3 regions of the Scandinavium manionii genome follow, and region 3 is predicted to be linked to each of the others. Evidence: predicted binding sites of a transcription regulator. Region 3 holds the regulator's gene; each other region holds the start of a gene.
The links. The regulator CRP, encoded in region 3, controls carbon source genes, mostly activating them, when cyclic AMP is high. The targets are predictions, from matches to a motif close to ATGTGANNNNNNTCACAT.
Positions count from the first base shown of each region.

Region 1: a site for CRP is predicted at 1,415-1,432, ahead of deoC (deoxyribose-phosphate aldolase). Genes of this name have one in related genera too.
Region 2: a site for CRP is predicted at 1,141-1,158, ahead of bhsA (multiple stress resistance protein BhsA). Genes of this name have one in related genera too.

Region 1 covers NZ_JALIGC010000038.1:234,649-236,919, forward strand. Annotated here, with positions in the region: gene deoA (thymidine phosphorylase) at 1-415, opposite strand, end outside; gene deoC (deoxyribose-phosphate aldolase) at 516-1,295, opposite strand; gene MUU51_RS12965 (YjjI family glycine radical enzyme) at 1,524-2,271, shown strand, end outside.
Region 2 covers NZ_JALIGC010000034.1:143,198-145,468, reverse strand. Annotated here, with positions in the region: gene MUU51_RS05570 (glycine zipper 2TM domain-containing protein) at 1-276, shown strand, start outside; gene MUU51_RS05565 (TetR/AcrR family transcriptional regulator) at 346-984, opposite strand; gene bhsA (multiple stress resistance protein BhsA) at 1,231-1,488, shown strand; gene ldtC (L,D-transpeptidase LdtC) at 1,561-2,271, opposite strand, start outside.
Region 3 covers NZ_JALIGC010000037.1:397,670-399,940, reverse strand. Annotated here, with positions in the region: gene MUU51_RS11615 (phosphoribulokinase) at 1-72, shown strand, start outside; gene MUU51_RS11610 (OsmC family protein) at 144-548, opposite strand; gene crp (cAMP-activated global transcriptional regulator CRP) at 855-1,487, shown strand; gene MUU51_RS11600 (YccS/YhfK family putative transporter) at 1,541-2,271, shown strand, end outside.

The DNA.
Region 1 (2,271 bases), on a different contig from region 3:
CGTCAGGGAAAATATCAAACCCCGGGATCGCTTCCAGTTTGTCGAGCGTACCGCCGGTATGCCCCAGGCCACGCCCGGAGATCATCGGCACATAACCGCCGCAGGCTGCCACCATTGGGCCAAGCATCAGCGAGGTCACATCGCCCACGCCGCCAGTGGAGTGTTTATCCACAATCGGGCCGTTTAAATTCAGGCTCTTCCAGTCCAGCACGCTTCCGGAATCCCGCATCGCCATGGTCAGCGAGACGCGCTCCTCAATGGCCATATCGTGGAAGAAAATGGTCATCGCCAGAGCGGCAATTTGCCCTTCCGACACGGTATTATCACGAATGCCGTTGATGAAGAAACGGATCTCTTCGTCACTCAGCGCGTGACCATCGCGTTTTTTACGAATAATTTCTTGTGCGAGAAACACGGTAACCCCCATGAGGAATCGGGTGAATGGTGGCGGGTGGCTTACCCGCCCTACGATCCAGTAGGCCGGATAAGCAAAGCGTCATCCGGCAATGTTTGACTTAATAAGCGCTGGCGCTCTTACCGTCGCCATGACCCAATGCTTTCAGGAGGCTCGCGAGCAGGCTGGATGCACCAAAGCGGTAATGACGCGCATCGGCCCAGTCGGCACCGAACAGGTCATCAGCGATCGCCAGGAAGGTCTGCGCGTCTTCGGCAGTACGTACGCCGCCCGCTGGCTTGAAGCCTACGGTTTTTTCCACGCCCATATCACGAATCACTTCCATCATGATGCGCGCACTTTCTGGGGTCGCATTAACAGGCACTTTACCGGTAGACGTTTTGATGAAATCGGCACCCGCTTTGATGGCGATTTCAGACGCTTTACGGATAAGCTGCTCTTCTTTCAGTTCGCCGGTTTCGATGATCACTTTCAGCAGAACGTTCGCTGCCGCACAGGCATCTTTACAAGCTTTCACCAGGTCAAAACCGACCTGCTCGTTACCGGCGATCAGCGCACGGTATGGGAACACCACATCAACTTCGTCTGCGCCGTAAGCGATGGCTGCGCGGGTTTCCGCCAGCGCGATGTCGATATCGTCGTTACCATGCGGGAAGTTGGTGACGGTCGCGATACGCACGTCAGGCGTGCCCTGCGCGTTCAGGGTCTTACGCGCAATCGGGATAAAGCGCGGATAAATGCAGATTGCCGCAGTATTGCCCACCGGGGTTTTCGCCTGATGGCACAGGGCGATAACTTTCGCATCAGTGTCATCATCGTTGAGGGTGGTCAGGTCCATCAGTTTTAACGCGCGCAGGCTGCTTGCTGTTAAATCGGTCATATTCTCTCCGGTGTGTAATTTTACCTTGCGGGTCTGTGACTATTTTAACACCGACCCAGCGTTTCACTTCGATCCCCATCACAGTTAATGAAACGCAGATACAAATTTGCATTACTGAAATGAGACATTTATCACTCTTTAAAGCTGCAGCGAGGGAATATGGATCAAAAGCCTCGCCGACGCTTTTCTCTACACTGCCCTCATCGCCATCGTGTCTGAGGAACTTCTATGTCTGACTCTTTTGAGCAACGCTGCCAGAACATTGTGACCAGCAATACGTTGAGCCCCGAGCAAAAACGTCACTTTCTGGCGCTCGAAGCAGAAAACGCTTTACCTTACCCCGAGCTGTCATCAGAAGCCCGGATGGCGCTGGATGACGGCGTAATCTGCGACATGTTTGAAGGTCACGCGCCGTACAAACCACGCTACGTACTGCCTGACTACGCCCGCTTCCTCGCCAACGGCTCACAGTGGCTAGAGCTCGAAGGCGCGAAGGATTTAGACGACGCGCTATCACTGCTCACGATTCTCTTTCACCACGTGCCTTCGGTAACGTCGATGCCGGTTTACCTTGGGCATCTGGATACGATCCTTTCACCGCATGTTAAAATTCTAACACAAGACGAAATTGATATTCGAATAAAACGTTTCTGGCGCTACCTCGACAGAACCCTGCCGGACGCCTTTACCCATGTGAACATCGGCCCGGAAGATACGCCCGTCACACGTGCCATTTTACGTGCCGACGCTGAACTAAAGCAGGTCGCGCCTAATCTGACGTTTATCTACGATCCTGAAATCACCCCAAATGATTTGCTGTTGGAAGTGAGCAAAAACATTTGCGAGTGCAGTAAACCGCACATCTCTAACGGCCCGGTGAATGATAAAATTTTCACAAAAGGCCGTTACGGCGTGGTCAGCTGTTACAACTCACTGCCGCTGGCGGGCGGCGGCAGCACGCTGGTGCGTCTCAACC
Region 2 (2,271 bases), on a different contig from region 3:
GGTGGTGGTCGCGGGAAAGATGTCGCTACCGTGGCGGGTGCATTGGGTGGTGGTTACGCCGGGAACCAAATCCAGGGCTCAATGCAGAATAACGATACCTACACCTCGACGCAGCAACGCTGCAAAACGGTATATGACAAGTCTGACAAAATGTTGGGTTACGACGTGACCTACAAAATTGGCGATCAGCAGGGGAAAATCCGTATGGATAAAGATCCTGGCTCTCAGATCCCACTCGATAACAATGGTCAGCTGGTTCTGAATAACAAAACGTAAAAAAGCGTTTCGTTCGTTTTGATTAGCCCTTCAATCGCTCAGGCTGAAGGGCTTTTTTTATGACATTTGTCAGCTGCTTTTCAGCATCTGTGGCCACAGGCGCATAGTGGTGTCGGTAATCTGCAATAGCGTATCAAGGCTGGCGCCTTCACGGGCACTGATCGACATCCCTTGCAAAATACAGTTCAGGAATTGCGCCAGGTCGCTAATGGACTTATCGGCCGGGATTTCCCCGCGAGACTGACGTTGAGTCAGAAACTCACACAGCGTTTTTTCCTGCATCGCATGACGCGACTTAATGGTATGCGCTATCTCTTTTGAAGACGCAGCAAGCGTCGCGGACGTGTTTATCATAAAGCAGCCCGCAGGTGTGTCTTTACTGGTAAAGCAGGTCGCCACCGCGCGGAAATAATCGTACAGTGCAGCGTCTACAGATTTCTCTTCACAGAATAACTGGGCTTCGTGCTTATCGGCAAAGCGCGAGATATACCTGTCCAGAACGGCCCGGAACAAGCCTTCTTTATTTACAAACTCTGCATACAGCGTAGGCGCTTTTGCTCCCGTCGCTTCGACGAGATCCGAGAGCGATGTGGCTTCATAGCCGTGTTGCCAGAAGAGTGTCATGGCCTTATCAAGCGCCACTTCCCTGTTGAACACTTTTGGTCGGCCACGGCTTTTTTTTACGCAACTTGCGACTTCAGTTGTCATGGTGCCGTTGTACCTCTGTGGTTGTGTTAAGCCTTCATTATAAAAACAAACACGCTGCATAACCAGCGCCCAGTCGAACAAAATAAAATAATCATATCATTATGAAAAATAAGGCATATATTATTAATATAATCATCGTTATAAAAATAATTTGACGTGTGATAAAGATCACATTATTCTTTACCTATCGATCGTTAAGTTAATAATAACGACCTGCGACAATTCATCTGCATAGGTAAAAAAATCATGAAAAGCATCAAAACCCTGGCCGTAGCCGCTGTTCTGAGTTCTCTGTCATTCGCAAGCTTCGCTGCAGTAGAAGTGCAGTCCACCCCAGTTGATCAACAAAAAGTGGGTGTGATTTCGGCTGATGCCGGCACGAATCTGGGCTCTCTGGAAGACCAGCTGGCGCAGAAAGCCGACGCGATGGGTGCTAAATCATTCCGTATTACCTCAGTTACCGGTCCAAACACCCTCCACGGGACTGCGGTAATTTATAAATAAGGCCCTCCTTATTTAGCCCTCGGCAATGCCACTGCCAAAAAAAGACCGCGACGTTTGTCGCGGTCTTTTTTATTACAGATTCTGAACCGGCGGTTCGTCATGCCGGGTGACGTTCACCGGCATCCCGGAACGTACCTCCATCGCATGCTCCATCACCTGCGCATCGGTCTGCAGCGAATCTTTGAATGTCGTCATCGTACTGTTCAGGCTTATCGGCAACACCTTAGGATCGTCATCAATGTGCGTCGACAGCGGCTGATGAACTTCCACCAGATGCACGCCGCCAGGCTCCACGGATGCTTTAATTGGCGTATTGATAATGTTTACTTTCGTGCCCGGCGTAACCTGTTTGAACAGGGTTTCGATATCGCCATCGCGCAGTCGAATACAGCCAGAGCTCACGCGCATCCCAATGCCGAAGTCGGCATTCGTGCCGTGCAGCAGATACACACCGCCGTACGCCGCAAGGCGGATCGCATGGTGTCCCATCGGGTTCTCCGGCCCGGCAGGCACGACCGCAGGTAAACTTATCCCCATCGCTTTATAACGCGCACGAATATTGGCCGTCGGCGTCCAGGTTGGATTGGCTCGTTTATCGGACACCGTGGTGACCATTTCCGGGGTGAGCGTCGTGCCGCCCAGTTGGCCAATGCCAATCGGGTAAATGGTGACGCTGTTTTTACCCGGCGGGTAGTAGTAAAGACGCAGCTCGGCGAGGTTAATCACCATGCCCTGGCGCGGGGCATCCGGGAGCAGGGTTTGCAGTGGGATAGTCAACACGCT
Region 3 (2,271 bases):
ATGGGGCTGGCGATGGAATTGATTATGTCACCGCTGGTCGAGCGGTTGATGGAAGGCAAAAAGATCGGTTAACGTTTTTGCCGGATGGCGCGTTGCTTATCCGGCCTTACGCCCGGTCAGCACAGCGCCACCGGGCAGTACTCTTACCCTTCGATCACTTCAAACGAATGGGTAATCTTCGCCGCTTTTTCCAGCATCAACGCTACAGAGCAGTATTTCTCCGCAGACAAATCTACCGCACGCGACACTGCAGCGTCTTTCAGGTCTTTACCGGTCACAATGAAGTGCAAATTGATGTGGGTGAACAAGCGTGGCGCTTCTTCGCGACGCTCGGAAGTCAGCTTCACTTCGCAGTCGGTCACGTCATGACGGCCTTTTTGCAGAATAGACACCACGTCAATCGCGCTGCAACCACCCGCGGCCATCAGTACCATTTCCATCGGGCTTGGGGCTTTATCGCCAGAGTTACCATCCATCATAATCTGGTGGCCAGAAGCTGACTCACCCAGGAAGGTTAACCCCTCAACCCATTTCACACGCGCTTGCATATTTGTTAACTCCAGAGTAGCAATTTTCCTGACAGATTACGCGCACATAACAATTCTCGCAACGGAAGGCGACGCGCATCATGCTGAAGCGAGACACCAGGAGACAGGCGACAAAAGCTATGCTAAAACAGTCGGGCTGCTACAGTAATACATTGAAGTAATGCGTGTATGCAGAGAACATCACATTACAGGCTGCAGTAAAATCCGACAGCCGACTTCCCAGGCACAGGGAAGGATACGATTGCAAAGCCAGTGGCAGTGTCGTGTCTGCCATTGGAGACAGCTTATAACAGAGGATAACCGCGCATGGTGCTTGGCAAACCGCAAACAGACCCTACCCTTGAATGGTTCTTGTCTCATTGCCATATTCATAAGTACCCATCGAAGAGCACGCTGATTCACCAGGGTGAAAAAGCAGAAACGCTGTACTACATCGTGAAAGGTTCTGTTGCAGTACTCATCAAGGATGAAGAAGGTAAAGAGATGATCCTCTCTTACCTCAACCAGGGCGATTTCATCGGTGAGCTTGGCCTGTTCGAAGAAGGTCAGGAGCGTAGTGCCTGGGTTCGGGCGAAAACCGCTTGTGAAGTGGCAGAAATTTCTTATAAAAAATTCCGTCAGCTTATCCAGGTGAACCCGGATATCCTGATGCGCCTCTCTTCTCAGATGGCAAATCGTCTGCAGGTCACCTCTGAAAAAGTAGGCAACCTGGCATTCCTCGACGTCACCGGCCGTATCGCGCAGACGCTGCTGAATCTGGCGAAACAGCCTGATGCAATGACCCACCCGGACGGTATGCAAATTAAAATTACCCGTCAGGAAATCGGTCAGATCGTCGGCTGCTCCCGCGAAACCGTTGGCCGCATTCTAAAAATGCTCGAAGATCAGAACCTGATCTCCGCCCACGGTAAAACTATCGTGGTTTACGGTACCCGCTAAGCTAGCTGAACGGCGTATTGCCCCTGCAGTACGCCGTTTTTGTCTCTTCCCCGATGTGGCGCAGGCTGATTTATCACCCGGAAATTAACTATGCACTGCGGCAAACGCTGGTGTTATGTACCCCCGTGGCTATCGGTCTGGTGCTCGGTTACCTCAAGTACGGTCTGCTGTTCTCGTTAGTCCCCGCCTGCTGCAACATTGCCGGGCTGGACACACCGCATAAACGTTTCTTCAAACGCCTGATTATTGGCGGCTCGCTGTTTGCGGGCTGTAGCCTCGCAGTTCAACTGCTGCTGGCGCACACCGTGCCTTTACCGCTGATCCTGACCGGGCTGGCGCTGCTGCTCGGCGTCACCGCAGAAATCAGTTCGCTTCACGCCCGATTACTGCCCGCCTCGCTCATTGCGGCCATCTTTACGCTCAGCCTTGCGGGGAATATGCCGGTCTGGGAACCGCTGCTCATCTACGCCCTCGGCACACTATGGTATGGCTTGTTCAACTGGTTCTGGTTCTGGATGTGGCGCGAACAGCCGCTACGTGAATCCCTGAGCCTGCTGTATCGGCAGCTGGCCGATTACTGTGAAGCCAAATACAGCCTGCTGACTCAACACACCGATCCGGAAAAAGCACTGCCGCCGTTGCTCAGCCGCCAGCAGAAAGCAGTCGACCTGATTACCCAGTGCTATCAACAAATGCACATGCTGGCCGCCAATCAGAATCACGAATATAAGCGCCTGCTGCGCGCCTTCCAGATTGGCCTCGATTTGCAGGAGCACATTTCCGT